Regions from separate parts of the Puerhibacterium sp. TATVAM-FAB25 genome, predicted to be linked through region 3. Evidence: riboswitches for the same ligand, from Rfam matches in the RefSeq annotation. Region 3 holds a riboswitch; each other region holds the start of a gene.

Region 1 (9,952 bases), on a different contig from region 3:
TCCCGCGGCCCGCCCAGACCCGGCGGCAGCCGCGGGCCATCACGGCGCAGGTGACCACGGTCTCGACCACGGTCGCCAGCGCGCCCACCGCGGCGCGCTCCGGGCTCGCGCCGGTGGCGGCCACCACGGCGGCCGTGGCGCCGAAGAGCACCACGACGTCGAGCCAGGGCCAGGGCCGCCGGGCGCGGGCCAGCAGCCAGAGCACCCCCACGCCGGCGGCGGGCCACACGAGGCTCACGTTCGAGTCGGGAAGGACCGTGAGCCGGCCCAGGACCGCGGCCACCACGTACGCGGCCGCGAAGGCGGCCAGGAGCCCCAGGTCTCCCCTGGTCGGCACCCCGCCGCGCGACGGCGTCCGCCGCCCTGCACCCCCTGCCACCACGTCCCCCGCTCCTCGTCCGCACCGGCAGCCTAGGGGCTGCGGGCGCACGGCACAGCGCGAAGGGGGCGTCTTGTGGCAGGTCAGCGGCACGGCCGCTACCTTCACGGCATGGGGGGCATGCACCGGCGCGCAGCAGCCGCCGAACCACGTGACGTCCGGCTCCTGCTGCTGCGGATCGTCGCGCTGCTGACCATGGTGCTCGGCGTCAACTACGTCGTGTGGCGCTGGCTCGAGTCGGTGAACTGGAGCGCCTGGTGGATCGCCGTGCCGCTGGTGATCGCCGAGACGTACAGCTTCATCGACGTCGGTCTCTTCGCCATCACCATGTGGCGCGCGCGGCGGCGGCCGGAGCCGCCGGCGCCGGCCGAGGACGCCACGGTCGACGTGTTCGTCACGACGTATAACGAGCCGATCGACCTGGTGATGCACACCGCCGTGGCCGCCCGCGCGATCCGCTTCCCGCACCGCACCTGGGTGCTGGACGACGGCGCGCGGCCGGAGCTGGAGCAGGCCGCCCGCGCGGCCGGGATCGGCTACATCGTGCGGTCCGCGGACTGGCAGGACCGGCCGCGGCACGCGAAGGCCGGCAACCTCAACAACGCGCTGTTCCAGACCGACGGGGAGTTCCTGCTCATCCTGGACGCCGACCAGGTGCCCGACCCGAGCATCCTGGACCGGACGCTCGGGTACTTCCGCGACCCCGAGGTCGCCCTCGTGCAGACCCCGCAGTACTTCACCAACGTGCCCGACGCCGACCCGCTCGGCAGCCAGGCGCCGCTGTTCTACGGCCCCATCCAGCAGGGCAAGGACGGCTGGAACGCCGCGTTCTTCTGCGGGTCCAACGCCGTGCTGCGGCGCGAGGCGCTCATGCGCCTGGGCATCGTCGGGTACGTGCGCGAGACCGAGACCTCGGTCCGCGAGGCGCTCACCGCCGCCCGCCGGATGCTCGCCAAGGCCCGGCGCCGCGCCACCGACCCGGCGCAGGCGCAGGCCCTGGAGACCCTCGAGAACGGGGCGCGCGACGCGCTGGCGCGGATGCGCGCCGGGGAGCCGGTCGCCGAGGTCACGTACGGCTTCCAGCGGCAGGTCGACGCCGCGTCCGCCGCGCTGGTCACGGCGGACGCCGCGCAGATGGCCGAGGACCTGCGGGCCATCGCCGCGCTGCCGGTGCAGCGCGACAGCGAGCTGGACGCCGTCGTCGTCGACGAGCAGGCGCTCGCCCGCCTCGCCGAGCGCGACTGGACGCCGCTCGGGGCGATCGAGTCCGTCCAGGCGCTGATCAGGGCTGTCGACGTCGACCGCTCCGCGGAGGCCCAGGCAATCATGCCGCTGGCGACGATCTCGGTGACGGAGGACATGGCCACGGCCATGCACCTGCACGCGCAGGGCTGGCGGTCGGTGTACCACCACGAGCGGCTCGCCCTCGGCCTCGCGCCGGAGGACCTGAGCACGATGATCACGCAGCGGCTGCGGTGGGCCCAGGGCACCCTGCAGGTGCTGCTCAAGCAGAACCCGCTGCGGCTGCGGGGCCTGACCGGCGGCCAGCGGCTCATGTACTTCGCGACGATGTGGTCCTACCTGTCCGGCTTCACCGCCGTCGTGTACCTCGCCGCGCCGATCATCTTCCTGTGCTTCGGCGTGCTGCCGGTCACCGCGTGGTCGGTCGACTTCTTCGCCCGCTTCATCCCCTTCCAGATCGCGAGCCAGCTGCTGTTCCTCGTCGCGGCGCACGGCGTGCGCACGTGGCGCGGCCAGCAGTACAGCCTGGCGCTGTTCCCGGTGTGGATCCGCGCCACCGTCACCGCCGCGGCGAACGTGTGGTTCGGCCGCCCGCTGGGCTTCGCCGTGACCCCCAAGGTCCGCGGCAGCAACCGCGGCGCCTGGCGCCTCGTGCGGCCGCAGCTGGTCGCGATGGCGCTGCTCGTGGTGGCCGCGGTGGTCGGCATCGTCCGCGCCGGGATGGGGCTGGCGCCGTGGGTGGGCACCACCGTCAACCTGCTGTGGGTCGCCTACGACCTGGTCGTGCTGAGCGTGATCATCAGCGCCCTGCGGTACCGCGGGTACCAGGGCGCAGGAGAGGAGAGCTAGATGGAGTTCCGGGTCGAGGACGTCGAGGACGGGGCCACCGTCATCGCGCCGCAGGGGCGTCTCACCATGACGTCGGCCGGCGAGCTCAAGGCGCTGGTGGACCGGTCGGTCTCGCGCGGCCGCCCGATGGTGGTCGTGGACCTCGCGGAGACCACCTTCATGGACTCCTCGGGGCTCGGGGCCCTGGTGGGCGGCCTGCGCGCCACGCGGACCGCGGGCGGCGACCTGCGCATCGCGCGGCCGACCCCGCAGGTGGTCACCGTCCTGGAGCTCACGACGATGGACCGTGTGCTCCAGCCCCGCACCAGCGTCGAGGAGGCCCTCCGTGCCGGCTGAGACCGAGCCCGTCACCGTGCGCCTCGAGGGGCCGGCCGACGGCGAGCTCCTCGACGCGGTCCACGAGAGCGTGGCGCAGCTGTGGGCGGCGGCGCCCGACGTGCCCGACACCGACCGCATGCTCTTCGAGATCGCCCTCGTCGAGGTCGTCGCGAACGTCGTGCAGCACGCGGTCCCGGTCGCCGAGGGCGTCCACGTCGAGGTCGACCTCACCGCCGGCGGCGGCGGCGTGCAGGCCGAGGTGACGGACGACGGCGCGGCCACGCCCGTCGACCTCGACCGCGCCCTGCCCGCCGACACGTCGACGAGCGGCCGCGGGCTGGCGCTGATCCAGCGGACGGTGGACCGGTTCACGTTCGAGCGCACGGGCGACCGGAACGTGTGGCGGCTCGTGCGGGGCTACGTCCTGCAGGGCTGAACCGGACGCGTGCTGCTGAGCGGCGTGCCGCTCGGGGGGTGCCGCTCAGCGGTGCGCCTCGACCCAGGCGGTGAGGGCGTCGCGCACGAAGGCGGCGCCCTCGGGGCCGCCGTAGCTGGCCGCGAACCGCTCGTCGGCGACGTACATCTCCGCCAGGCCGAGCACGTACTCGGCCGGCGGACGCCCCTCGGCGTGCCCCGGCGTGCCGGGGATGCCGGCCAGCCAGGCCGCGTGCCGCCCGGCGAGCGCCTGCGCCCGCTCCCCCGCGGGGTCCGCGCCGTCCCGCCAGGCGCCTGCCAGTCGGCGTTGAGCTCGCCCACCTCGCGCAGGAACTCCTGCTGCTGCTCGGCACCGAGCCCGCGCCACCACGCGTCGCCGCGGGCGTACGCGTCGCGGCCCCAGCGCTGCTCGACCTCCTCCCGGTGCTCGGTGTGGTCGAACCCGTCCAGCATGTCGGCGGCCATGATCGTCTCCCTGTCGTCGTCCCCGGTGCCCGGGCCGGTCTCCAGCGCCACGAGGGTGCGGCGCACGGACCTGATCTGGCGGTCGATCCGGTCGCGCTCGCGGCGCAGCCCGTCGAGGTGGTCGCGCAGGGCGCGGGCCTCGTCGGCCTGCTCGCTGAGCACGCGGCCCACGGCCTCGAGCCCGAGCCCGAGCTCGCGCAGCAGCAGGATGCGCTGCAGCCGCACGATCGCCGTGCGGTCGTAGCGACGGGTGCCGCCGGCCGCGACGCGGCTCGGCGGCAGCAGCCCGACGGCGTCGTAGTGCCGCAGGGTGCGGCTCGTGACGCCGGCGAGGCGCGCGACCTCCTGGATCGACCAGTCCATGCCGGCCACCGTAGGAGTTGACGCTGCGTCAACCGCAAGGGGGTTCGGGCGGCCGTCCGTCGCTCGGGGCGGAGCCGCGGGTCAGAGCCCGGCGGGGGGCACGGACCGCCAACCCGGCAGCACCCGGTCGAGGGCCTGCCCGAGCTCGATGGAGTCACCGTCCTTGCCGCCCGCGCCGAGCACGAGCGGGGGCCGCTGCGGGCGCGGGTGCACGCCGCGCAGGCGGTCGACGACGGACAGCGGCGCCGTGAGCACGTAGAACTCGGCGTCGGTGCCGACGGCGGCGGTGCGGTCGACCCGCAGGTACCAGCCGCGCAGCGGCGTGCGCGCCTCGCCGCGCCCGCCGTACCCGCGCACGCGCAGCGGCTCCGGCTCGAGGCCCACCCGCCGCGCGACGTCGACGAACGCCTCGAGCATCGCGGCGGCGTGGGCGTGCTCGGCGTCCTGCTTCGCGCGCAGCCGCTCGGCCTTGACCTGCGCCGCCTCGGTGCGTCGCTGCGCCCAGTCGTCCCGGCGTGTCTGCTCGCTGCTCTGCTCGCCCACGGCCCCAGTCTTCCAGCGGGGCCGGTCGCACGTGCAGTGGTTGCCGCCGCGCGCTCGCGACACCCGCGGGGCCCTGCGCGCGTCAGCCCTGCAGCACCTCGCGCAGCCGCTTGGCGAACGGCTCGGGCTGGCCGGTCTGCCCGTACTCGCCGCCGAGGAACCCGTCGTGGCCGCCGGGGAACTCGAGCGGCTCGGTCCCGAGCCGCTCGGCCAAGGCGATCGCGGCGCGGCCGGTCATGACGCTCCGCGACTCCTCGCCGTACGCGGGCACCACGACCGTCGGCGCGGCGCGCACCGCCTCGAGGTCCGGCTCCCAGTCCGGGTACGTGCGCATGTTGATGCCCATCAACGGCTCGTCCCGCGAGCCGTCGTCCTCGGTGGGCATGCCGAACATCGCCGGGTCGGGCGCCGGCATCGCGACCACCTCGTCGGTGTACTCGCCCTCGTGGCTCACGATCGCGATGAAGTGCGCCATGCCGGCACCGAACCCCTGGGCCATGTAGATCTCGTGGTTGCGGCGCATGGCTGCGGCCGCCAGGTCCCGGTCGGGCAGCACCGCGGGCAGCGGCGGCTCGTGCGCCACGAGCGTCGCCACGTCGTCGGGGTGCGCTGCCACCCACGCCAGGGCCTCGACGGCGCCGCCGCTCGAGGCGAAGACGTCGACCGGGCCGCCGCCCACCTCCTGCACCAGCCGGTGCAGGTCGTCCGCGCGCGTGTCCGGCGTCACCGGGTCGTCGCCGGTCAGCGTGCTGCGCTCGACGCCGCGGGGGTCGTAGGTGACCACCCGCCGGTCGTCGAAGTGGCCGGCGAGGGTGGTGAAGCCGGCGGCGCCCATCGGCGACCCGATGAGCACCAGGGTGCGCTCCGAGCTCGGCGCGGCCGGCTCGCGCACGTCGTAGGTCAGGACCGCACCGGGGACCTCGAGGGTGCGGGTGGTGGGCTCGGGCATCGTCGTCCTCCGTCGTCGGTTCGCTGCGGTCAGCAGGGAAGACGGCGGGTGGATGCCGAACTCATCGGCGGGCGCGGGCAGCGCGCGCAGCAGGCCGAGAACCTTCTCGGCCGGGACCTCGCACGGCCGCAGCACCGGGCCCGACGACGTCAACCACACGTTCGCGCCGAAGCTGTCGGCGCCGCCGAGCTGCTCGGCCTCCAGCGTCACGGTGCGGCCGTCGCCGCGCGCCACGCGGCTGACCGCCCAGGGCCGCCCCGCGATCTGGAACCGGGTCCAGCCCTCCGGCACGCGGGCGAGCAGGCGCCCCAGCTCCTCGGGCCCGACGTCGCCCGCCGCGGCGCCTACGCCCGCCGCGCCGGCCTCGCCCGCGTCCGCCACCGCCGTCGTCACCCCTTGAAGGCGTGCAGCGCCTCGACGACGAGCGCGTGGTCGTCCTGCTGCGCCAGCCCCGAGACGGTGACGACGCCGACGATGCCCACGCCCTCGACCCGGACCGGGAACGCGCCGCCGTGCGCCACGTACTCGGTGAACGGCAGGCCGTGCTTGTGGTTGAAGTCCTGGCCCTTGGCGCGCGCCCTGAGGCCCTGGAGGTACGACGACGTGCCGAACCGGTAGACGGTGCGGACCTTGCGCTCGACCCAGGTGTCGTTGTCGGGCGTGGTGCCCTCGCGCGCGGCGTGGAACACCTGCTGGGTGCCCTTGCGCACGTCGATCGTCACGGCGTGGTTGCGCTCGGCGGCGAGCTCGAACAGCAGGCAGCCGAGGCGCCAGGCGTCATCGTGCGTGAACCGCGGCAGCACCAGGTCGCGCTCCTCGGCCTCGACCTGGGCGATGGCCGTCGCGATGTCGGTCTCGTCGATGTCACCGGAGGTGTGCGCGCGGGTGGTCGTCATGGGTCCAGGGTGGCACGGGCGCCGGACGTTCGGCGGGTGACCGGCGGGCGCGCTGTCCGCGCTCGCCGGCCACTCGCCCGGTCACTCCGTGGCGGGCGGGCGACCGGGTCGGCGCACCATCCCCTGGCCGTCCTGCGCGAGCCGCGGCACGAGATGGAACCCGTCCGGAGTGTCCGGGTCGTACAGGACGACGGCGTTGAGCTCCCGCAGGTCGCGCAGCCAGGAGCTCAGCCGCAACCTGCCCACCGCGCCCGGGCCCTGCCCCGCCCGACGACGCGCCTCCATGCGCAACATCGTCGGGTGGTAGCCGTGCTGGTGCTCCGGTTTCACGTGCAACCAGGGCAGCAGGTCGTCGTCCGGGTGCGGCTCGGCGGAACGAGACGTCATGGGTGCCTCCCACGTCAGGAGGAGCCGTCGCCGAGGCTTGAACGAGCCGCCGGCGAGAGCTGCCTCGCACTTCCCGCGGCGGTTGCCGGCGGGCCGGTCTTCCTCCTGGGGCACCGTGCGCGAGGGGCGCGGTTGCCGGACCAGCACGCGGAGGGCGTATCGCTGATCGCTCGTGACCTGGACGCGGACGGTAGTGCAGGTCAAGGCGGTGACGCAAGGACGCTCAAGCGCGGCGAGGCAGCGCTGAAGGGCTGCTGGGATCGGGGAGGCGGCCCAGGAGGCGCGAGACGAGAGCTAGCCGACCGCGGCGACTGCTGCGACCACCTTCTCAGCGGCGGCGGCAGGGCTCTCGTGCTCCCACAAGCGGAGCACCTTCCAACCCATGGCTGACAGCACCCGATCGGTATCGCGATCGCGCACCTGATTCGCCGTCAGCTTCCTCGTCCACCAGTCGCTGTTGGCGCGAGGTCTGGTCCCGTGCTCCGGGCATCCGTGCCAGAAGCATCCGTCGACGAAGACAGCGATCCTCTTTCGCGTGAAAGCGATGTCGATCGTCCTGCGTCGCTGCCCTGGGACGGGGTAGGCCACGCGATATCGCAACCCACGGGCGTGAAGCTGCCGGCGTATCGCGAGCTCGGGCGCAGTGTCGCGGCGGCGAGCCGTACTCATCCGCCGCGACACGACAGCCGAGGACGGACCAGGGTGCGCTGGGACGAACTGCGGATTCAACGTCAGCTCGCAAGCGCCTCGACGTGCACGTCGGAGCCGCGGGCGGTCTCGGCAGCTGGCTCCAGGATCCTCATGAGATCGGGCTGATGGAACGTCGGCGTGCCGATCGACGGCGCGACCGTCTCATCCCAAACACGAGTCTGCGAGCACGCCTCATAGAGACCGGCCAACGCGGGGTCGTCCGGAAGTGCGGATCGGAAGTGGTGACCCATGAACTGGACGAGCGCGAACTTGACCGCACCGACGTGGACGGCGTTGCCGAACTGCTTGTAGAAGGCGCGGTCCCACTGCTCCGGCTTTCTGGATCCGTCGTGCCGCAACCGCGCCATGGCCTCATACACGCGGTCCGGGAATCCCTGGAGACGCCCGGCCTCGTACGGACTCAGCCGGCGCATGTCTGACCCGAGGATCGGCGTCTGCGTGATTGCCACGAGCGCAGGGGCGTACGTCGCCTTTTTTATCCGGATGCCGGAAGGGCGAAGCTGAATCAGACACTCGTCAAGAGAGCGCGCGTCGCCGGCTTGCCACTCGAGCTTCTTCCAACTGTTGTTGCCGAGAGCGAGGATCTCCTCGCGCGCGCCCGCCGCATCGATCTCGGTGGCGTAGTCGTCCAGGAACTTCACTGACTTCCTGACGAAATCCGCCTTCCACGGTTGCCCCATGGCCGCCGCTTCCGCGTACTGCGACGCTCGCCACGTCGGTTCTGCGACACGGAACCAGATCGGATGTCCAGGGAACGGCACGGCACCGTCCGGAAGGCCGTTGTTCACGACAGCAGCCAAGAGGTCGCGCCAGGGGGCCACCCACTCCTCGTCGGCGACCGCGAGGTCTCGGCCATCGACGTCGCAGAGACTCGCCAGGCGTGCGGCCGTCTCCGGGTCCGCTGAACGAAGCCACGCCTCGCTGATCGCCGCAGGCGCCTCGTCCCACAGCTTCGTCTCGGCGATGCGCCACGTCGTAGGATCCCAAGACCCGAAGTCGAACCCGGGAAACTCAGTTTCGTTCACCGCGAGGTCGCGACGGATCGCCATGATGTAGACGCGCTCACGAACCTGCGGCCCTCCGCCGAGATGGTTCGCGATCTTGTGCGGCGAGATCAGCGTCGGCTTGTCGCTCACGACATAGCCAACCCCACGGAGCGCTTCGACGATCGTCCTGAACGTCGAGTCCCTGTGCTTGGGGCCTACGAGGTTGCGCACGTTCTCGAGAAAGACGATCTTCGGGTGCTTCTCCGCCACGATCCGAAGAATGTTGTAGAAGAGCGTTCCGCGCGTCTCGTCGAGCACACCCTTCTGGTGACCAGACTTGCTGAACGCCTGACAGGGAAAACCGGCAGCGAGGACGTCGAAGTCAGGGATGTGCTTCAACGTTCCGCCACCGGCACGGCGAGCAGTCTCGGCGAGCTCCGCGATCGTCGACACGTCGTCCAGGGGCGGCACGTCGTCGTTGATGTCCCGGGTGAACGGAAAATCTTCGGCGACATCCGCGAGCCATGCGGTCTTGTACACAGCGCGCGCGTCGTCGTCCATCTCCGCGACGTAGACGCACTCACCGCCGAGCGCGCTGAGGGCGGCATGGAACCCGCCGATACCTGCGAAGAGATCGACGAACCTAAACGTGGACAAACCGACCCCCAGAGGTACGCACCGAGGACGCGATGATACGTCCGGGTGACGGGCAGAGCTAGTCCGTGATCCACAGCGTCGCGCGTCGCCGGCCGGGCTCGCGGCCAGCGCGCCGGAGGTCTGGCGCTCCGTCATGCAAACCCCGGACCGCGACGTCCTGAACGGCGGAAAGTTCACCCTCTCGCCGCCTCGGCGCCGCGACACGATGCGAGTCGCTCGCGGCGGGCGATGTGTACTGTTTCCAGCACTATGCGGCACGCGGCTGAGCAAGGGGGACTGCTGGTGGAGTACGCCAGCGCCACCTCCAAGTCTGCAGCGGTGGCAAGGATGTACCTGCTTGCCGGCATCCCTGCCGAGCCCCTTGGTCCTGGGAGCAAGGAGAAGCGCTCCGCGCTCGAGGCACTCGGCTCCGCTGTAGGACTCGATCTCCGCGAGACCCGGACCAAGCACCGTTGCGCAGAGGAGATTGCCCACGCCGTCGACGTCGCCTGGGACGACCGCTGCAGGTCGACCGGAGACACGATCACGCTCGAGGGGATGAACCGCCTCGTCGATGCGGTGGCTCTCGCGCGGCTTCGAGCCGTATCGGCGGACGAGTCCGCCAGCCTCGTAGAACGACTTCTTGCCTCTCGAACACCGGATCCCTACCAGGGATCGCAACCGCACGACAAGGAACCCTTCATGCCGCAGGACGCCACCGAGCTCGAGCAGAACATCGCTGACTACCTCGCGCGGCTCAGCGAGCCAGGGCCGGTGCCCGAGGACTTCGACG
Region 2 (9,952 bases), on a different contig from region 3:
CGTGGTGCTCGAGGACTCGGTCACCGGGGTCACCGCGGCGCTCGGGGCCGGCATGCGGACGTTCTGCGTCGAGCCGGGGACCGTGTTGCCACGCACGGTCGCCCGCCACCCGCGCCTGCGCCGGGCGGACGGGCTGACGGAGGTCATCGGGATGCTCGGGCTGGAGAGCGCCGCGATGGCATGAGCCGGCAGCCCCCGCGCCCGGCAGGCAGGGCGGCCGCCCTGCGGAGCGCGCAGCCCGGACGGGACGCCGCCAAGGGGGCGCACGCGCTCGGGCCCGGGAACCCGCAGGTTCCCGGGCCCGAGAAGGCCGGTCGGCGGGAGCTCGGCACCTGCATCGCTCCGCCGCTCGCCAGGCAGTGCCGGGCGCCGTCAGGGGTGCTTGCGCCGCTGGGTGGCCTTCGCGAACAGCTCCTTGGCCTTGCGCTGGTTCTCCGGCTTGGCCATCTCCCGCTTGGCGATCTGGAGCGCCTTCGCGGCCAGCGCGGACTTCATGAGCCCGCTCACCAGTCGTGCCATCGTCATCTCCTCTCGATCGCGTTGGCTCGACGCTACCTCGGCGCCCCTGCGGTCGCACCCGCACCACCAGGGACGCCGCAGGTCCGACCTGGCAGATCGCGTCCCGGCGGAGGCCGCCACGCCCGGCTCGGTAGGTTGGGACCGTGACGGCGACGGAGGACCAGGGCGGGCGACCCCGTGGCTACGCGAAGGGCGCGGCCCGCCGCGCGCAGATCCTCGACGAGGTCATCCGCATGGTGGCCGAGAAGGGGGTCGACGCGTCCTCGCTCCGGTCGGTCGCGGAGTCGCTCGGGATCTCGCACGCGGCGCTGCGGCACTACTTCCCGTCCCGCGACGAGCTGCTCGTCGCGGTGTACGAGGAGCACGAGGGGCGGCGGGCCGGGACGGGCGAACAGCCCACCTCTGCGGTCGGCGACATGCGCGACAGCGCTGAGCGCAACCGCTCGATCCCCGGGCTGGTGCAGCTCTACACGGTGCTCATGGCGGACGCCGCGCAGCAGGGCCACCCCGCCACGCGCGCCTTCGTGCGCGAGCGGTTCGCCCGGGTGCGCGCCGAGCTCGCCGGGCTGGTCCGGGCGGACCAGGAGGCCGGGCGGATCGACCCGGACATCGACCCCGAGGACCTGGCCTCGCTGGCCATCGCCGCGTCGGACGGCCTGCAGGTGCAGTGGCTGCTGGACCCGGAGGCGGTGGACGGCGCGCGCGTCCTGAGCCTCCTCGAGCGGCTCGTCCCGCCTCCTCCGCCTCGCGGCTGACGCGACCGCCGGGCGGCTGACGCGACCAGGGGCCGGACCCCGGCGGGTCCGGCCCCTGGTCGCGCCGCGTCGGGCGTCAGGCGAACGTCGCCTCCGCCGGGTCGAAGTCCTCCGGCAGGGGCGGGATCGCGTCGACGGTCGAGGCGACCTCGACGGCGCTGCCCGTCTCCGCCGCGTCGCGGATCGCGAGCAGGACGTCGAGGACGTGCAGGGCCACCGCGCCCGAGGCGCGCTCGGGCCGCCCCTCGCGGACGGCGCGGGCCAGCTCGACGACGCCCGTGCCGCGGCCCCACGTCGAGCCGGTCGCGGGGATGGTCGTCGGTGCGTCCTGGCCGTAGCGCCACAGGGTGGAGTCGCCCTCGAACGTGTTGGGGTCCGGCAGTGCGATGGTGCCGAGCGTGCCGTTGATCTCCACGAAGCCCGCGCGGGGCAGCGCGTGCTGGAAGGAGAACGTCGACTGCGCCGACTGCCCGCCGCGGAACTGGATCAGCGCCGCGTGGTGCGTGGGCACCTCGACCGGGAACGTCTCGCCCGCCCGCGGGCCCGAGCCGATCGTGCGCCGCTCGAGCGACCTCGACGACACGGCCTGCACGCGCGTCGCCGCGCCGAGGGCGTGCACGAGGGTGGTCACGTAGTACGGCCCCATGTCGAACAGGGGGCCGGCGCCCCGGGCGAACAGGAAGTCGGGGTCCGGGTGCCACGCCTCGGGACCGGGGACGTGGAAGATCGTGGTGGCGGTGAGGGGCTCGCCGATGTCGCCGCGGGCGATGGCCCGCAGCGCCGTCTGGATGCCCGCGCCGAGGACGGTGTCCGGCGCGCACGCGACGCGCAGCCCCTTCGACGCGGCGGCGTCGAGCAGCTCGACGGCCGAGGCGTGGTCCGTCGCGATCGGTTTCTCGCTCCACACGTGCTTGCCGGCCGCGACGATCCTCTGCCCGACCTCGGTGTGCACGGCCGGGACGGTCAGGTTGACGACGATCTCGATGTCGTCGCGCTCGAGCAGCTGCTCGGCGGTCCCCCAGGCGGGGACGCCGTACGCCTCCGCCTGCGCCCGCGCCCGGTCGACCAGCAGGTCGGCGACCATGCGGACCTCGACGTCGGCGAACTTCGTGAGGTTCTCGAGGTACTGCGTCGAGATGTTGCCGGCCCCGATGATGCCGACCCCGACCGGGGCGCCCGCCCCGCTCACCGGTCGTTCTCCTCGAGCCAGGCGAGGGACTCGGCGATGCCCTCGAAGACGTCGCCGCCGTAGGCGTCGAACTCCACGACCCGGATCGCCTCGGGGGCGGCGGCGAGGATCGACGGCACGTCGACGTCGCCCTGGCCGGCGGGCGTCTGGTTCTCGAAGGCGGCCCGGAGGGCGTCGGGCACCACGAGGGCGCTCTCGCTGGACGGCAGCACCGAGGCGATGTCGCCGGAGACCTGGCCGTCCTTGACGTGGATCGCCACGACGCGGTCGCCGAGCGACCGCAGCACGGCCGGGGCGTCGGCGCCGCCGACGGTCGCCCAGAACGTGTCGACCTCGAGCACGGCCTCCGGGGCGAGGTGCTCGGCGAAGAGCTCGAAGACCGGCCGGCCGTCCACCCTGTTGGTGAACTCCCACTGGTGGTTGTGGTAGCCGAAGCGCAGGCCGTGCGCGGCCGCCCGGGTGGTGAGCTCGTTGACCCGGTCCGCGATCCGCCGCGCGTCGTCGGCGGTCTGCCAGCGCTCGGTGGGGACGAACGGGTCGATGACGATCCCGATCCCCAGGCGCGCCGCCGCCTCGAAGACGACGTCGGGGTCGGGGGCGTCGATCACGGCGGCGTGGCCCGACGGGGCCTTGAGCCCCGTCGCGGCGAGCGCGCGCTCGAAGTCGGCCACGCGGTCGACGAACGCGTACGGCTCGACGTGCTCGTAGCCGATCTCGCGGACCCGGGCCACGGCGGCGTCCAGGTCCTCGGCGATGGCGTCGCGCAGCGAGTACAGCTGCACGGAGATGAGGGACATCAGGAGCTCCTTCGGTCTGCTGCCTCTTCCGCCGGGCATGGTGCAGAAGTCCTGCAGGACCCGGTGGAAGTCGAGCATAGGGGCAAAACTGCACACTGGATAGTTTCTGCGCGAGGGTCTCCACGACGCGAGGTCCGTCATCTGAGAACCCCTGGCGAACCGTTGACACGGTGGTCACCGCTCCGTACTTTGCGGGCGTCGCGCTGGGTGCCGCCGTCGACGGCGACGCCCGCACGACAGGTCATGAGCTCCGACGCCAAGCCCCGGCTCGTCGGACGGCAACCCCCCGCGTGGGTGGGTGCCCCGGGTGAGGACCAGGCCCACCGCCGCCCGGCGGTGGGGCAACACGCGAGCCCGCCCCGGCGGGCGCCAGGAGGAGCAGGATGACCAGGAGCACCACGCGCCCGACGGCGGTCGCGCAGGCCCTACGGCTCGTCTCCGGCGGCGTGCAGGGACGCGACACCCTGCCCCGGCGGCGAATGTGCTGTCGTCCCCCGCTGACGACCCGATCCTCCTGATCCTCCCGATCCTCCTCATCCTCCCTGGCCGGACGCCCCGCCGTCCGCGCCACCCGGCGCCCGAGGGCGCCCGGACGGACCCCACCCTCCCGCAGCGCCGCCCGCGCCGCGCCACCGGCCCCCGGGCCGCGCGGCGCGCGCCTTCGACCGCGCCGAGATCGGAGCCTCCCCGTGTCGCACCCCCAGCACCCTGAGCCGCCCCAGCACCCCAGGCCACCCCACCAACCCCAGCGCCTGGAGCACCCCGACCAGCCCCGGTCCTCCGCGGCGGACGCCGACCGCCACGTCGTCGTGGGCGTCGACCTCAGCGCGGCGGGCGCCCGCCCCGGCGCCCAGCGCGCCCGGGGCCCGCAGGCGCCCCGGTCCTTCGACGGGCGGCGCTTCGCCGAGCTCGTGCGCCGGGCCGACCTGGGCGGCGTCGACCTGGTGACCCTCGACGAGAGCTTCCTGCTGCACCCCGGCCGCGGTCGGCTGACCGGGCGCCTCGACGCCGCGGTCGCGGCCGCGCGCGTGGCCCCCTGCACGACGCGGGTGGGCCTCGTCGCCGCCGTCGAGACGGTGCACGTCGACGCCGCGCACGTGGCCGCGGCGATCGCGAGCGCCGACCGGGAGAGCGCGGGGCGCGTCGGCTGGCAGGTGGGCCTGCCGCCCACGCTGGCGACGAGCGACGACGCCTGGGCCCAGCAGGCGGCCGCGGACGCCGACGCGGTGGCGCGGCACTGGGCCGGCGACGGGCGGGTCGGCGCCGTCCGGCTCGACGCCGAGGGTCGGCACGCCGTGGAGCACGACGGCGTCCGGTTCGCGGTGCGCCGCGACGCGGACCCGGTGGCGCCCTCGCCGCAGGGGCGTCCACCCGTCGTCGTGCGGGTCCGCACCGAGGCCGACCTGCCGCTCGCCGCCCGGGTCGCCGACGTCGTGCGCGTCGCGGTGGGCTACCGCGGGCGGGCGGCCGAGCTGCGCGAGCGCCTGCACGCGGCCGCCGCGGCGGCCGGGCGCGACGTGCCGCCGCGGGTGCTCGCCGACGCCTACGTGGTGCTGTCGGCGGACCGGGCGAGCGCGCAGGCGCGCCTCGAGCTGGTGGAGACGCTCGAGGGGCCCGGGGTGGCGCACGGGGCGCTGGTCTTCGCCGGGACGGCCGGCGGGTTCGCCGACCTGGTCGGCGCGTGGCGGGAGGTGGGCGCGGTCGACGGCTTCGTGCTGCGCCCGTCGTCCCTGGGCCCCGACCTCGACGCGATCGTCGACCAGGCCATGCCCGCGCTCGAGGTGGCCGGCCTGCGCCGGGAGGTCGCTCCGGTCGCCGCGACGACGCTGCGCACGGCCCTCGGGCTGCCGGCCGCGGGCGGTGCGCCGACGGCGGTCGCACCGGCGCCGGCGGCCCCACCGGAAGCCCCGGGCCGCGCACCGCGCGGCGCGGCGCGGCGGCGGCCCGGGACGGCCGGCCAGGTGGCGGCCGGTCAGATGGCGGTGTCCTCGCCCAGCCGGTGATAGGTGCGGTCGAGGTAGACGAGGGGCGACGCCGCGTCGCCCGCCTCGACCTCGGCCACCCCGGACTCCAGGGCGCGCAGCGACACCAGGTAGCTGTCGCCCACCGGCGTGCGCTGCACGACGCGGGCCCGCACCCAGGAGACCGCGCCGTCGACGACCGGCTCGCCGGTCGGCAGCGCGGTCCACCCGCCGGCGGCGAAGCGGTCGATGCCGTGCGTGGCGAAGCGGGCGGAGACGTCGTCCTGGCCGTCGGCGAGGAAGCTCACCGCGAGGGTGCGGGTGCGCGAGAGCGCCGGCCAGCACGACGAGGTGGACGCGACCGAGAACGCCAGCAGCGGCGGCGCGGCCGACACCGAGATGACGGACGTGGCCGTGAAGCCGACCGGGCCGTCGTCGTCGAGCAGCGCGACGACGGCCACGCCGGCGGGGTGCCGGCGGAACACGGCCTTGAACGCCTCGGGCGTCAGGTGCGGCTCGTCGTGCTCGGTCAGCAGCCGCTCCAGGGCGGCCAGGCCCGTCCGCTCGGCGGTCATCGAGCGGCCCCCGCCCCCGCGCCGACCGGCGCCGTCACCGCGGGCGCGCCCGCGGCCGCGGGCGCCCCGACGGCGCGGGCGAGCGCGCCCGCCCACCGGTCCAGCCAGGCGTCGACCGCCGGTGCCGGGTCGGCCAGCTGCGCCTCCGTCACGGTGAACGACCGCGCGGGCACCACCGCGCCGAGCTCGACGAGGAGGGGGCGCAGGTGCACCTCGCCCGCGAGCGCGTGCGCCGGGTCGCCCGACACCACCAGCGGCACCGCCACCACGCCGGCCAGGCCGTCCGGCCCGTACGTGTCGAGGAACGACTTCAGCAGGCCCGTGTAGGACGCCTTGTAGACGGGGGTCGCGACGACGGCCACGGCCGCGCCGGCGAGCCGGTCGCGGGCGCGGTCGACGGCGGGGCGGTCGGCGGCGAAGAGCTGGCCGGCCAGGGCGGCGAGGTCGATGGTCACGACGTCGTCGGTGCCCAGCAGGTCGGCCACGCGGAGGCCGAGGGTCTCGGCCACGCCGAGGGTCCGCGACCCGGGACGGGGGTTGCCGGACAGCACGACGACGGCGGGGGAGTGGGGAGAGGGCATGGGTCCTCCTCGAGGGCTCAGGGGGCTCAGGGGGCTCAGGGGCCGTCAGACGGTGACGGGCTCGGCGACGGGCTCGGCGACGGGCTCGCTGACGGGCCCGGCGACGGGAACGGCGACGGGCACGGTGTCGGCGCCGAGGTGCGCCCCGCCGCGGTAGCGCGTGCCGACGTGCTCCTCGGGCAGCCGGGGGTGGCCGAAGATGCGCTCGCGCAGCGTGGCGCCCGTGTGCTCGCCCGCCTCGGGCAGCCGCCCGCGGCGCCGCAGCTCCGGCACGACCAGCTCGGCGAAGTCCTGCGCCGTGCCGAACGAGTGGTACTGCCGCAGGTTGATGCCGTCGATCCCGTCCACGTCGAGCCACCGCTCGATCTCGTCGGCGACGACGTCGGGGGTGCCGACCACGAAGAACCGCTCCTGGTTGCCGGCGCGGATGCCGTCGAGCACCTCGCCCACGGTCCGGTCCAGCGGCACCATTAGAGAGCGACCCACGTCCTTGCCGCTGCGGGCGACCGCCTCGGCGACCGTGATGTCCCGCGGCGCGGCGGTGAGGTCCACCGGCAGGCCCTGGTGGGCCAGGATGCCGTCGAGGCTCGTGTGCGCCCGGTAGAGGCGCCACTTGTCCTCGGCCTCCTCCTGGGTGCGCCCCGTGATGACGCCGGCCTGCACGACGAACCGCACCGAGTCCTCGGTGCGCCCCTGCGCCACGGCTGCGTCCTGCACCGACCGCTTGACGGCCTGGAACTGCTCCGTGGTGCGCCCGCCGGTGAATAGGACCTCGGCGTGCCGGCCGGCGAACGCCGAGCCCGCGGGCGAGCCGGTGGCCTGGAACAGCACGGGCGTGCGCTGCGGCGAGGGGTGCACCAGGTGCGGCCCGGCCACGCGGTGGTGCGCGCCGACGTGGTCGATGTAGCGGACCTTGGCCGGGTCGGTGACCACGCCGCGCTCGCGGTCGTGGACGAGGGCGCCGTCGTCCCAGGAGCCCTCCCACAGCTTGTAGAGCACGTGCAGGTACTCGTCGGCGAGCTCGTAGCGCCGGTCGTGCGGGATCTCGCCGTCGAGGCCGAAGTTGCGGGCGGCGTTGGGCAGGTAGGAGGTGACGATGTTCCAGCCGACCCGCCCCCGGGTCAGGTGGTCCAGCGTGGACATGCGCCGGGCGAACGCGAACGGCGGCTCGTACGTCGTCGAGAAGGTCACGCCGAAGCCGAGGCGCCGGGTCGCCGCCGCCATCGCGGGCACGAGCAGCAGCGGGTCGAGGTCGGGGTTCTGCAGGCCCTCGCGCAGCGCCGTCTCGGGGCCGTCGCGGAACACGTCGTAGGTGCCGACCACGTCGGCGAGGAAGACGGCGTCGAAGCCGCCGTCCTCGCAGATCTCGGCGAGCTCGGTCCAGTAGTCGAGGTCGGCGAACCGGTGGCGGTTGTTGCCCTCCAGGCGCCACAGCCCGTGGGTGATGTGGCTGACGCAGGCCATCTCGAACAGGTTGAGGATCAGCTTCTTGGGCTCGTTCGTCATGAGAGGCCTCCGGTGGTGGCGGGCCCGCGGGCAATATCGCGGGCGGGTTCGAGAGCGGGCACGGCCGCGACCAGCTCGCGGGTGTACGGGTGGTGGGGGGCGGTCAGCAGCCGCTCGGCGGCGCCGGACTCGACGACGCGGCCGTCCTTCATGACCAGCACGCGGTCCGCCAGGTGGCCCACGACGCCCAGGTCGTGGGAGATGAACAGGTAGCTGACGCCGAGGGTGCGCTGCAGGCGGGCCAGCAGGTCGAGCACCTGCGCCTGGATGGTCACGTCGAGGGCGGAGACCGCCTCGTCCAGGACCACGACGTCGGGCGCCCCGGCCAGCGCCCGGGCGATCGCCACGCGCTGGCGCTGACCGCCGGACATCCGCAGGGGGAAGCGGTCGAGCACCGCCGCGTCGAGCCCGACGAGGGCGACGAGCTCGGCCGCCCGGGCGCGCCGGGCGGCGACCGTGGGATAGCGGTCCAGCGGCACGGCGTCCACGAGGATGCGGCCGGTGCTCCAGCGGGGGTCGAACGTCGACAGGGGATCCTGGGAGACCACGCCGACGCGCCGCCGCAGCGCCCGCCGGCGCGCCTCGGCCAGCGTCGACCACGGCCCGCCGAGCAGCCGGACCTCGCCGGCGTCGGCGCGCTCGAGGGCGAGCGCGATGCGCGCCGTGGTGCTCTTGCCGGAGCCTGACTCCCCGACGAGGCCGAGCGTCTCGCCGCGCTCCAGCGCGAACGACACGTCGTCCACGGCCAGCAGCGAGCCGCCGCCCGGCGTGCGGAACCGGCGGACCAGCCCCTCGGCCTCCAGCACAGGACCGCGGCCCGTGCCCGTGCCTGTGCCGGGGCCCGGCGCCGGACCGGCGGACGCCGCGGCGCGCGGCGGCAGCGCCGGCGCGCCGGGCACGAGCGGGCGGCCCCGCGTCTCGAGGCGGGGCACGGCCGCGACGAGCGCGTGGGTGTAGGGGTGCCGCGGCGCGCGCAGCACCTCCTGCGGGGTGCCCTCCTCGAGGACGCGGCCGTCCTTCATCACCAGGACGCGGTCGGCGAGGTCGGCGACCACGGCGAGGTCGTGGCTGATGAGCAGCACGCCGGCGCCACGCTGCTTCGTGGCCCGCAGGAGCTCCAGCACCTGGGCCTGCACGGTGACGTCGAGCGCGGTCGTCGGCTCGTCGGCGATCACGACGTCGGGGTCCAGGGCGATCGCGGACGCGATGAGGGCGCGCTGGCGCAGGCCGCCCGAGAGCTGGTCGGGGCGCTGCCGCGCCCGCTCGGCGGCCCGCGGCACGCCCACCCGGTCGAGCAGCGCGACGGCGCGGCGCCGCCGCTCCGTCCGCCCGCTCACGCCGTGCAGGGCCAGCGCCTCGGCGATCTCCTTGCCGACCGGCCGCAGCGGGTCGAGCGCGACGAGCGCGTCCTGCAGGACGAACCCCACCTGGGCGCCGCGCACGGCCCGCCACTGCCGGTCGGTCGCGGCACGCAGGTCGCGGCCGTGCACCTCGAGGCGCTCGGCGCGCACGACGGCGCCCGGCCCGGGCAGGCCCACGAGGCTGCGGGCGGTCACCGACTTGCCTGACCCGGACTCGCCGACGACGGCGAGGCACTCGCCGGCGGCGAGCTCGAAGGACACGCCGTGGACGACCTCGCGCCGGCCGCGGCTGGTGTCGAAGGCGACGCGCAGGTCCGTCACGGCGAGCCGCGGCGCGGGGGACGCGGCGGTGACGGCGGCGTCCGGCGCGGCCGCGACGCCGGCCGCGCGGGTGCCGGCGGCCGGGGCCGCGGGGGCGGCGACGGTCTGAAGGGTGGTCTGGACGGTGCTCATGCGTGCTCCCCCTGCTCCAGGGCCTGCTGCAGGTGGCGCCCGACCGTGGTGGCGGCGAGCGACAGCAGGACGACGACCAGGCCGGGGATCACGGTGAGCCAGCCCGCCTGGGTGATGTAGGTGCGGCCGGCGTCGAGCAGGGCGCCCCACTCCGGCGAGGGCGGAGCCACGCCCAGCCCGATGAACGACAGGCCGGAGGCCCACACGATCGACTGGCCCACGGACAGCGCGAAGATCGCCACGAGCGGGCGCAGC
Region 3 (9,952 bases):
CCGGCGTTGCGCACGTCCGTGGCCAGCGACCAGTACGAGGTGAGCGTCGCGCCGCGCACGACGTCGGCCTCCACGAGCGCCCACGGACCGTGGCAGATGGCCGCGATTGGGCGGCCCGAGGCGGCGAACGACCGGACCAGGTCGACGGCCGGCCGCTGCAGCCGCAGGGTGTCGGCGTTGATCGTGCCGCCCGGGACCAGCAGCAGGTCGTAGCCGTCGGAGTCCGCGGCGTCGAGGGTCAGGTCCGCGGTCACCACGCGGCCGGGGTTCTTGTCTCCGGTCAGCGTCTGGACCTCGCCGGGCTCGGCGGCGGCCACGGTGACCTCCGCGCCCTGCTCGCGCAGCCGCTCCACGGGGACGACCAGCTCGTCCTGCTCCACGCCGTAGTTGGTGACGATCGCCAGGACGCGCTTGCCGGTCAGGTGTGCCATCGGTGTGCTCCTTCCAGTGCCTTCGGTCGTCCGACCGTAGGCACCGCCGCCCGGCCCTCGCACCCGTGGGACAATGGCCTGGCCCGTCGCGGACGGGGTCGCGCCGAGCACGGCGGGCCCGCACCCCGGACGGGCGCACCCCGCCAGACGAGACGGAGCCCGATCGCGTTGCCCATCCCCGGACCCGCGCTGAGCGCGAGCATCGAGCCGAACGCCACCGCGCCCGAGCTCATCCGCAACTTCTGCATCATCGCGCACATCGACCACGGCAAGTCGACGCTCGCCGACCGGATGCTGCAGCTCACCGGCGTCGTCGAGGCGCGCGCCATGCGCGCGCAGTACCTCGACCGCATGGACATCGAGCGCGAGCGCGGCATCACCATCAAGTCGCAGGCCGTGCGCATGCCGTGGCAGGTCGACGACACCGCGTACGCGCTGAACATGATCGACACGCCCGGCCACGTCGACTTCACCTACGAGGTCTCCCGGTCGCTGGCGGCGTGCGAGGGCGCGGTGCTGCTCGTCGACGCGGCCCAGGGCATCGAGGCCCAGACCCTCGCCAACCTGTACCTGGCGATGGAGAACGACCTCGAGATCATCCCGGTGCTCAACAAGATCGACCTGCCGGCGGCGCAGCCGGAGAAGTACGCCGAGGAGATCGGCAACCTGGTCGGCGTCGACCCGGCGGACGTGCTGCGCGTCTCGGGCAAGACCGGCGAGGGCGTCGAGGCGCTGCTGGACCGGATCGTCCGGACGGTGCCCGCGCCCGTCGGGAACGCCGACGCCCCGGCGCGCGCCATGATCTTCGACTCCGTCTACGACATCTACCGCGGCGTCGTGACGTACGTGCGCGTGGTCGACGGCAACCTCAGCCCGCGCGAGCGCATCGCGATGATGTCCACGCGCGCCACCCACGAGCTGCTCGAGATCGGCGTCATCTCGCCCGAGCCGAACCCCACCAAGGGCCTCGGCGTCGGCGAGGTCGGCTACCTCATCACCGGCGTGAAGGACGTGCGCCAGTCGAAGGTCGGCGACACCGTCACCAACTCGGCCAAGCCGGCCGCCGAGGCGCTCGGCGGGTACGAGGACCCCAAGCCGATGGTGTTCTCCGGGCTCTACCCGATCGACGGCTCCGACTACCCGGTGCTGCGCGACGCCCTGGACAAGCTCAAGCTCAACGACGCCGCGCTCAACTACGAGCCGGAGACGTCGGTGGCCCTCGGGTTCGGCTTCCGCGTCGGGTTCCTCGGCCTGCTGCACCTGGAGATCGTGCGCGAGCGCCTGGAGCGCGAGTTCAACCTCGACCTCATCTCCACCGCGCCCAACGTCATCTACGACGTCGAGCTCGAGGACCGCACCTGGGTGAACGTGACCAACCCGTCGGAGTTCCCCGGCGGCAAGATCCGCCAGGTCCGCGAGCCGGTGGTCAAGGCCACGATCCTCACCCCGAGCGAGTTCGTCGGCACGGTCATGCAGCTGTGCACCGACCGCCGCGGGTCCATGCAGGGCATGGACTACCTGTCGGAGGACCGGGTCGAGCTGCGCTACACGCTGCCGCTGGCCGAGATCGTGTTCGACTTCTTCGACCAGCTGAAGTCCCGCACCCGCGGCTACGCCTCCCTCGACTACGACCCCACGGGGGACCAGGAGGCCGACCTGGTCAAGGTCGACATCCTGCTGCAGGGCGACAAGGTGGACGCGTTCAGCGCCATCGTGCACAAGGAGAAGGCCTACGAGTACGGCGTCGCCATGACCGCCAAGCTCAAGGAGCTCATCCCGCGCCAGCAGTTCGAGGTGCCGATCCAGGCCGCCGTCGGCGCCCGGGTCATCGCCCGCGAGACCATCCGCGCCATGCGCAAGGACGTGCTCGCCAAGTGCTACGGCGGCGACATCTCCCGCAAGCGCAAGCTGCTCGAGAAGCAGAAGGAGGGCAAGAAGCGCATGAAGACCATCGGGTCCGTCGAGGTCCCGAAGGACGCCTTCATCGCGGCCCTCTCCAGCGACTCGGGCGGCGCCAAGGACGCCAAGGACAAGAAGAAGTAGTGCCTGCGCTGCCCGACGGAGTCCCCGTCCCGGCCGACGGCGCCCTGCCGGCCTGGGCGGCGGACGCCCCGGACGCACCCCGCACGGGGGCGTTCGGCGTCTACGTGCACGTGCCGTTCTGCACGGTGCGGTGCGGCTACTGCGACTTCAACACCTACACCTCCGCCGAGCTCGGCGGGGGCGCCTCCCAGGTCGCGTACGCGACGACGGCGCTGCGCGAGGTGGAGCTGGCGCGCAAGGTCCTCGCCGACGCCGCGGTGACGCCGCGCCCGGCGAGCACGGTGTTCTTCGGCGGCGGCACGCCCACCTCGCTGCCCGCGACCGACCTGGTGCGGGTCCTGGACGGCGTGCGCGACGCCTGGGGGCTGGCCGACGGCGCCGAGGTGACCACCGAGGCCAACCCGGACTCGGTGACGCCGGGGTCGCTGCGTGCGCTGGCCGACGGCGGGTTCACCCGCGTGTCGTTCGGCATGCAGTCGGCGGTGCGGCACGTGCTGGCCACCCTGGAGCGCACGCACGACCCGCGGCGCGTGCCCGACGCCGTGCGCTGGGCGCGCGACGCCGGCCTGGAGGTCTCGCTGGACCTCATCTACGGCACCCCGGGGGAGTCGCTCGCCGACTGGCGCGCGTCCCTCGAGGCGGTGCTCGCCACCGGCGTCGACCACGTCTCGGCGTACGCCCTCGTGGTCGAGCCGGGCACGAAGATGGCGGCGCAGGTGCGCCGCGGCGAGCTGACCCTGCCCGACGAGGACGACCAGGCCGCCAAGTACGAGCTGGCCGACGAGCTGCTCGCCGCCGCCGGGTTCGAGTGGTACGAGGTGAGCAACTGGGCCCGCGGCGCGGGGCGCGCCTGCCGCCACAACCTCGCCTACTGGCGCGGGGACGACTGGTGGGGGATCGGGCCGGGGGCGCACTCGTACGTGGCCGCGGGGACGGCCGGCTCGGCCGCCGGGACCGCGGCGCCGGACGCCGGCGCCGGCGTGCGCTGGTGGAACGTCAAGCACCCGCGGCGCTACGCCGCGATGCTGGAGGCCGGCGGTTCCCCGGGGGCCGGGCGCGAGCTGCTCACCGGTGGCGAGGCGGCGCTGGAGCGGGTGCTGCTCGGCGTCCGCCTGCGCGAGGGCCTCGAACTGCGCGTGCTGTCCGACGGCGGCCGTCGCGCGGTCGCGGGCCTGGTGGCGCGCGGTCTGCTCGACGGCGTCGCGGCCGTCCGGGGCCGGGCGGTGCTGACGCTGCGCGGCCGGCTGCTGGCCGACGCGGTCGTGCGCGAGCTCACCGACTAGGCCCCGGCCCGGGCCGGGCCGGGGCACGACGGCGGTGCGCCGCGCCCCCGTCGGGGACCCGCCGCCGTGAGGAACCGCCGTCCGGCGCCCCGGCGTGGTCAGATAGGGCCGACCCCATCCAGAGCGGCCGAGAGACCTGGCTCGACGACGCCGCAGCAACCCGGTGGGCCCCCGGGCCACCCTCGGTGCTACCGCCAGGACCGATGGAAAGGACCCGGCATGCTCCGCAGCACCGACCGCATCCTCACGACCCACGTGGGCTCCCTGCCCCGCAGCCCCGAGCTGCTCGAGGCCAACGCCGCCCGCGCGGACGGCGCGCTCGCCCCCGAGCAGCACCGCAAGGCCCTGCGCGACGCCGTCGCCGGCGTCGTGCGCCGCCAGGTGCAGGCCGGGATCGACGTCGTCAACGACGGCGAGTACGGGCACGCCAGCACGCAGTCGATCGACTACGGCGCCTGGTGGACCTACTCCTTCGACCGCACCGGCGGCCTGGAGCTCGTCGACGACCCGGACCTCGACGCCCCGAAGCGGTCGCAGCCCGGTGCGGTCGAGCTGACCAGCTTCCTGGACCGGCGCGACCTCGCCGCGTTCGCCGAGGCGTACACCGACCCGCGCTCGGGCATCCACCTGGCCGACCCCGACCTGCCGCCGCCGGCGTTCCCCACGGCCACCGGCCCGCTGCGGTACGTCGGGCAGGACGACGTCGCCGCCGACGTCGACAACCTCGTCCGCGCGGTGCGCGACGCCGGCGCCGCCGAGGGCTTCGTCGCGGCGCTGTCGCCGGGCTCGGCCGCGCGCATCTCGAACCGGCACTACGGCAGCGAGGAGGAGTTCCTCTACGCCTGGGCCGACGTGCTGCGCGAGGAGTACACCGCGATCCTCGACGCCGGGCTGGTGCTGCAGATCGACGACCCGTCGCTCGCCGAGTCGTGGGACCAGGTCAACCCCGAGCCGGCCGTCGAGGACTACCAGCGCTGGCTGCAGGTGCGCGTCGAGGCGCTCAACCACGCGCTGCGCGGGCTGCCCGCCGACCGCGTGCGGCTGCACGTGTGCTGGGGCTCCTGGCACGGCCCGCACACCACCGACCTCGGGTTCGAGCACATCGTCGACCAGGTGCTCCAGGTGGACGCCGGCGCGTACAGCTTCGAGGCCGGCAACGTGCGGCACGAGCACGAGTGGCGCGTCTGGGAGGACCGCACGCTCCCGGAGGGCAAGGTCATCCTGCCGGGCGTGGTGTCGCACGCGACCAACGTCGTGGAGCACCCGGAGCTGGTGGCCGACCGCATCGAGCGCTTCGCCCGCCTGGTGGGCCGCGAGAACGTCGTCGCCTCCACCGACTGCGGCCTCGGCGGGCGCGTGCACCCGCAGATCGCCTGGGCCAAGCTCGAGACGCTCGCGCGCGGCGCCGAGATCGCCTCGCGCCGCCTGTGGGGCTGACCGCCCGCCGGCAGGTCCGACGACGAGGCTGACGGACGAGGGCCCCGACCGCGCACGCGGTCGGGGCCCTCGTCGGTGCGGCACCCCGCCGGGCGGCGGGCCGCGGTGCTCAGCGGATGACGCGGATGTTCACCGGGTAGCGGTACGGCTCGGACCGCGAGGCCACCACCGAGGCGAGGATCGAGAAGATCACCGAGCAGACCCAGACGCCAGCAAATGTGAGTGCCCCAATGAAGAACAGTGGGATGAGGAGCACGCTGGCGACGTAGCCGATCGCCAGGGTGATCTGGAAGTTCACCGCCTCCTTGCCGTGCTGGTCGACGAACCGGCTGCGCTCGCGGAACACGAGCCAGATCACCAGCGGCACGAGGAACGACAGGAAGGCGCCGCCGAGGTGGGCCAGGATCGCCCAGGTCTTCTCGTCACCCTGCGTCATGGGGCGCGGTCCGTAGCCGGAGTAGGGCTGCTGCGGCGTGGGCTGGCCGTACCCCTGCTGGCCGTACCCCTGCTGGCCGTACCCCTGCTGGCCGTAGGGCGACCCGTACGGCGGCTGCTGGCCGTAGGGCCCGCCGGCGGGCGGCGGCTGCGGGCTCCCGTACGGCGGCTGCGGCGCCCCGGGACCCGGCTGCGCGGGCTGCTCGGGACCGCCCGGCGGCACGGGGCGGTCTGACGGCTCGGACACGATGCCTCCTGGGGACGTCGGTGGGCGCGCGGACCGGTCCTCCCGACCGACCCCGCACGCCCAACGTACCGCCGTGGGGCCCCGTCGCGCAGAGCCGCGCCGCAGGTCAGCGCGGCGGTCGTGGGCAGGCCGGGCGGCAGGGTGGCACGGGCCGCCGCGGCGCGCGAGAGTGGCCGCAAGGGGGCCGCGACCGCACCGCGAGGGGATCACGATGAGCGAGAGCACCGGCGGCGTCCCGCCGCAGGACCCGTCCCGGCCCGAGCCGCCGCGGCCCGGCGAGCCGCCGCCCCCGGGCGCCCCGCAGCAGCCGGCCACCGGGCAGCCCGGGTACGGCCCGCCGCCCGGGTACGGCCCGCCGGACCAGCCGCGGTACGGGCAGTACGGCGTGCCCGCCGCGTCCCCGGTCCCGCCGGGCGCCGGCCCCAGCGGGTACGGCGGGTACGGCGGGTACGGCGACCGCTTCAACGGCGGGCCGGTCTCCGCCGGCACGGGGTACTCCTGGGCGTGGTCGGCGTTCGGCCGCAGCGCCGGCTGGTGGCTCCTGGCGACGCTGCTCGTCGGCGTCCTGGCCGCCGTCGTCCAGACGCTCACCAACGTCCAGCTCCGCGAGAGCGTCTCCGCGGTGCGCGACGCCGACCCCGAGGAGCTGCGGACGGCCGCCGCCGCCGCGATGACGTTCGGTGACGTGCTTGTCTCCGCCGTCGGGCAGATCGTCGCCTTCGTCCTGTACGCGCTGCTCGTCCAGGGGGCCGTGGTCGCCGCCCGACAGGGGCGGGTGCGCCTCGGCGACTTCTTCCGCCTCCGCAACGCGGGCAACGTGGTGCTGCTGGCGATCCTGCTGGGCCTGGTCAACCTCGTGCTCGGGCTGCTCCCGCTCCTCGGGGGGATCCTCGTGCTCGTGGCGGCGGTCCTGCTGTACTACTCGCTCTACTTCGTCGTCGACCAGGGCGCCGACGCCGTGGCGGCGATGCGCTCCAGCGTGCGGCAGGTGACGGGCAACCTCGGGGTGACGCTGCTGGCCGCGCTGCTCGGCGCCGTCACGGTCGTCGTCGGCGCGCTGCTCCTGGGCGTGGGGCTGCTCGTCGCCGTGCCGGTCGCGGTGCTGCTCGGCGCGTACGTGCACACGCGGCTCAACGGCCGCCGGGTGGCCGTGTGACCGGGCGCCGGACCGGGTGTCGGACCGGGTGCCGTACCGTCAGGCCGTGACGAAGTCGATGAGCTCCTCGACCCGCCCCAGCAGGGCCGGGTCGAGGTCGCGGTAGTCGCGCACGCTGCGCAGGATGCGCTGCCAGGCGCGCGCGACGTCGGCCTGCTCGGCGGCGGGCCAGCCCAGCTCGCGCAGGACGCCGCGCTTCCACTCGGTGCCCCGCTCGATCACCGGCCAGCGCTCCAGCCCCAGGCGCTCCGCCTTCACCGCCTGCCACACGTCGACGTACGGGTGCCCGAGCACCAGCACGGTGCCGGCCGGCACGGTGCGCAGCGCCACGTCCGCGAGCCGCTGCTCCTTCGAGCCGGGCACCAGGTGGTCCACCAGCACGCCGACCCGGCGCTCGCGGGTCGGGCCGAACTCGGCGAGCGCCTCGGCGAGGTTGTCCACGCCGTCGAGCATCTCGACGACCACGCCCTCCACGCGCAGGTCGTCGCCCCAGACCTTCTCGACGAGCTCGGCGTCGTGCTTGCCCTCGACCCAGATGCGCGAGCCGCGCGCCACGCGGGCCCGCTGGCCCTGCACGGCCACAGAGCCGGACGCCGTGCGGCCCGGCGCGACGGGCGCACGGGACGTGACCGGGGGAGTGAGGACCACGGGCTCGCCGTCGACCCAGAACCCCGGCCCGAGCGGGAACGAGCGGGTGCGGCCGGCGCGGTCCTCGAGCACCACGAGGTGCACGCCACCGGACTTCTCGACCCGCACGACGGCGCCGACCCAGCCGGTCTGCACCTCCTCGACCACCAGCCCCGGCTCGGCGGCCTGCGGTCGCGAGGTGGGCCGCGCGCGGTGGTGCTGGACGGCGTTCACGCGCCCGGGCACGCTGGAGCCGGAGGAGGCGAGGACGTCGGAGCCGTAGCGGTCGTGCACGGCGGCGAGCCTAGGACGACGCCGCGCAGGGGTGCCGACCGACACGCCCCGCGCGACGAGGGCGGGTCACGCGTGGTGGTAGCGGGTCGCCAGGCCGCGCACGGCGCCCCGCAGCGCGCCCCCGAGCGGGCCCGCGGCGGCGCGCCGGGCCCGTGCGCCGGCCGCCGTGCCCCGCACCGCGGGCGGGGCGGCGGTGCGCTCGGCGGCGCGGCGTCGCAGCTCGAGCCGGCGGGCGACCTCGGCCTCGTGCCGGCGGAACGTGTCGTGGTACAGCTCAGCGCTCATGGCTCCACGCTGCGCCTCTGAGGTAGGCCAGCGGATCGGTCATCCGACCGGTTCCGGGGCGGGACCTCCGGCCTGGGTACCTCAGGCGGTGCCCGACGCGCCGTGCCCGACGCGCCGTGCCCGACGCGCCGTGCCCGACGCGCCGTGCCCGACGCACTGTGACCGACGGGGCACGGGCGAGGTCGGCGCCCCCGCGTAGGATGGCACTCGGAAGGCAGGAGTGCTAAGAGCTGCCCCGCGGGAAGGAGGGCTCGTGAGCGAGGAACGCCGTCTTGAGGTGCTGCGCGCGATCGTCGAGGACTACGTCTCGACGCGCGAGCCCGTCGGCTCGAGGGTGCTCACCGAGCGTCACCGGCTCGGCGTCTCGCCCGCCACGATCCGCAACGACATGGCCGCCCTCGAGGAGGCCGGCCTCATCGCGCAGCCGCACACCTCGGCGGGGCGCATCCCCACCGACAAGGGCTACCGCCTCTTCGTCGACCGGCTCGCCGAGGTCCGGCCCCTGACGTCGCCGCAGAAGCGCGCCATCGAGACGTTCCTGTCCGAGGCCGTGGACCTCGACGACGTGCTGACCCGCGCGGGGCGGCTCATCGCCCAGCTCACGGGCCAGGTCGCGGTGGTGCAGTACCCGTCGCTGCGGCGCTCGGGCCTGCGCCACCTGGAGCTGGTGCCGGTCGGCGCCGAGCGGCTGCTCGTCGTCGTCATCACCGACACCGGCCGTGTCGAGCAGCGCTACCTCGAGGTGCCGCGCCCCGCCGACCCGGACGACGGCCCGGTCCTCGACGACGTCACGCTCGGCGAGCTGCGCGCGCGGCTCAACGCCGCCGCGGCGGGCAAGGGCCTGACGGACCTGCCGGTCGCGTTCGCGCGCGTCGTCGAGCGCCTCGACCCGACGCTCGTCGGTCTCGCCACGGCCGTGGCCGAGACCGTCGTCGAGACGCTCGGCGAGGAGAACGAGGAGCGCATCGTGCTGGCCGGCACGGCGAACCTCGCCCGCGCGAGCATGCGCTTCGAGCAGGGCCTGAGCCCGGTGCTCGAGGCCCTCGAGGAGCAGGTCGTGCTGCTCGGGCTGCTCACGGAGATGGCCGTGGACGGCGTCGCCGTGCGCATCGGCCACGAGAACCGCCTCGAGGGGCTCGCCCAGGCGTCCGTGGTGACGTCGGGCTACGGCTCCGGCGACGAGGGCGGCGACCCCGTCGCGATCCTCGGTTCCATCGGGCCCACCCGCATGGACTATCCCGGCACCATCGCGTCCGTCCGCGCCGTGGCGCGGTACCTCTCGCGCGTGCTGCCCCACTGACCCCCCGACCCAAGAGAGACCTGTGGCCGACTACTACGAGACCCTCGGCGTCCCGCGGGACGCCACGTCCGAGCAGATCAAGAAGGCGTACCGCAAGCTCGCCCGGGAGCTGCACCCCGACGTCGCCGGCGAGGCGGGCGAGGAGAGGTTCAAGGACGTCGCGCGCGCCTACGAGGTGCTGTCCAACCCCGAGAAGCGCCAGCAGTACGACATGGGCGTGGACCCGACGGCGCCGGGCGGCGGCGCGGGCGGCGGCTTCGGCGCCGGCTTCGGCTTCCAGGACATCTTCGAGACGTTCTTCGGCGGCGGGCAGACAACCCAGGGGCCCGTGCCCCGTGCCCGCCGCGGCCAGGACGCCCTGGTGCGCATGGACGTCGAGCTCGCCGAGGCCGTGTTCGGCACCAAGCGCGAGCT

The links. Region 3 has a riboswitch for S-adenosylmethionine ahead of U5M74_RS03585 (cobalamin-independent methionine synthase II family protein). Riboswitches for the same ligand answer to the same signal wherever they lie in the genome.
Region 1: linked by a shared signal. The riboswitch ahead of U5M74_RS12505 (hypothetical protein) and the one ahead of U5M74_RS03585 (cobalamin-independent methionine synthase II family protein) in region 3 are both predicted to bind S-adenosylmethionine.
Region 2: linked by a shared signal. The riboswitch ahead of U5M74_RS09015 (F420-dependent oxidoreductase) and the one ahead of U5M74_RS03585 (cobalamin-independent methionine synthase II family protein) in region 3 are both predicted to bind S-adenosylmethionine.

Annotation. Positions count from the first base shown of each region.
Region 1 covers NZ_JAXUAK010000013.1:69,338-79,289, forward strand. The annotation lists gene U5M74_RS12465 (SpoIIE family protein phosphatase) at 1-337, opposite strand, end outside; gene U5M74_RS12470 (glycosyltransferase family 2 protein) at 500-2,470, shown strand; gene U5M74_RS12475 (STAS domain-containing protein) at 2,471-2,806, shown strand; gene U5M74_RS12480 (ATP-binding protein) at 2,796-3,224, shown strand; partial or broken gene U5M74_RS12485 (MerR family transcriptional regulator) at 3,270-4,051, opposite strand; gene U5M74_RS12490 (hypothetical protein) at 4,133-4,594, opposite strand; gene U5M74_RS12495 (alpha/beta fold hydrolase) at 4,677-5,936, opposite strand; gene U5M74_RS12500 (heme-degrading domain-containing protein) at 5,933-6,439, opposite strand; gene U5M74_RS12505 (hypothetical protein) at 6,521-6,826, opposite strand; SAM riboswitch class IV at 6,888-7,004, opposite strand; gene U5M74_RS12510 (very short patch repair endonuclease) at 7,121-7,495, opposite strand; gene dcm (DNA (cytosine-5-)-methyltransferase) at 7,558-9,315, opposite strand; gene U5M74_RS12520 (DUF262 domain-containing protein) at 9,463-9,952, shown strand, end outside.
Region 2 covers NZ_JAXUAK010000007.1:139,600-149,551, reverse strand. The annotation lists gene U5M74_RS09040 (HAD family hydrolase) at 1-184, shown strand, start outside; gene U5M74_RS09035 (hypothetical protein) at 373-519, opposite strand; gene U5M74_RS09030 (TetR/AcrR family transcriptional regulator) at 663-1,274, shown strand; gene U5M74_RS09025 (Gfo/Idh/MocA family protein) at 1,351-2,463, opposite strand; gene U5M74_RS09020 (sugar phosphate isomerase/epimerase family protein) at 2,460-3,260, opposite strand; SAM riboswitch class IV at 3,500-3,615, shown strand; gene U5M74_RS09015 (F420-dependent oxidoreductase) at 3,950-5,263, shown strand; gene U5M74_RS09010 (flavin reductase family protein) at 5,233-5,796, opposite strand; gene U5M74_RS09005 (NADPH-dependent FMN reductase) at 5,793-6,377, opposite strand; gene U5M74_RS09000 (NtaA/DmoA family FMN-dependent monooxygenase) at 6,423-7,883, opposite strand; gene U5M74_RS08995 (dipeptide ABC transporter ATP-binding protein) at 7,880-9,697, opposite strand; gene U5M74_RS08990 (ABC transporter permease) at 9,694-9,952, opposite strand, start outside.
Region 3 covers NZ_JAXUAK010000002.1:269,948-279,899, reverse strand. The annotation lists gene U5M74_RS03600 (type 1 glutamine amidotransferase domain-containing protein) at 1-431, opposite strand, end outside; gene lepA (translation elongation factor 4) at 600-2,474, shown strand; gene hemW (radical SAM family heme chaperone HemW) at 2,474-3,757, shown strand; SAM riboswitch class I at 3,869-3,967, shown strand; gene U5M74_RS03585 (cobalamin-independent methionine synthase II family protein) at 3,977-5,194, shown strand; gene U5M74_RS03580 (DUF4870 domain-containing protein) at 5,304-5,876, opposite strand; gene U5M74_RS03575 (hypothetical protein) at 6,088-7,032, shown strand; gene U5M74_RS03570 (DUF3097 domain-containing protein) at 7,072-7,953, opposite strand; gene U5M74_RS03565 (hypothetical protein) at 8,020-8,238, opposite strand; gene hrcA (heat-inducible transcriptional repressor HrcA) at 8,492-9,538, shown strand; gene dnaJ (molecular chaperone DnaJ) at 9,561-9,952, shown strand, end outside.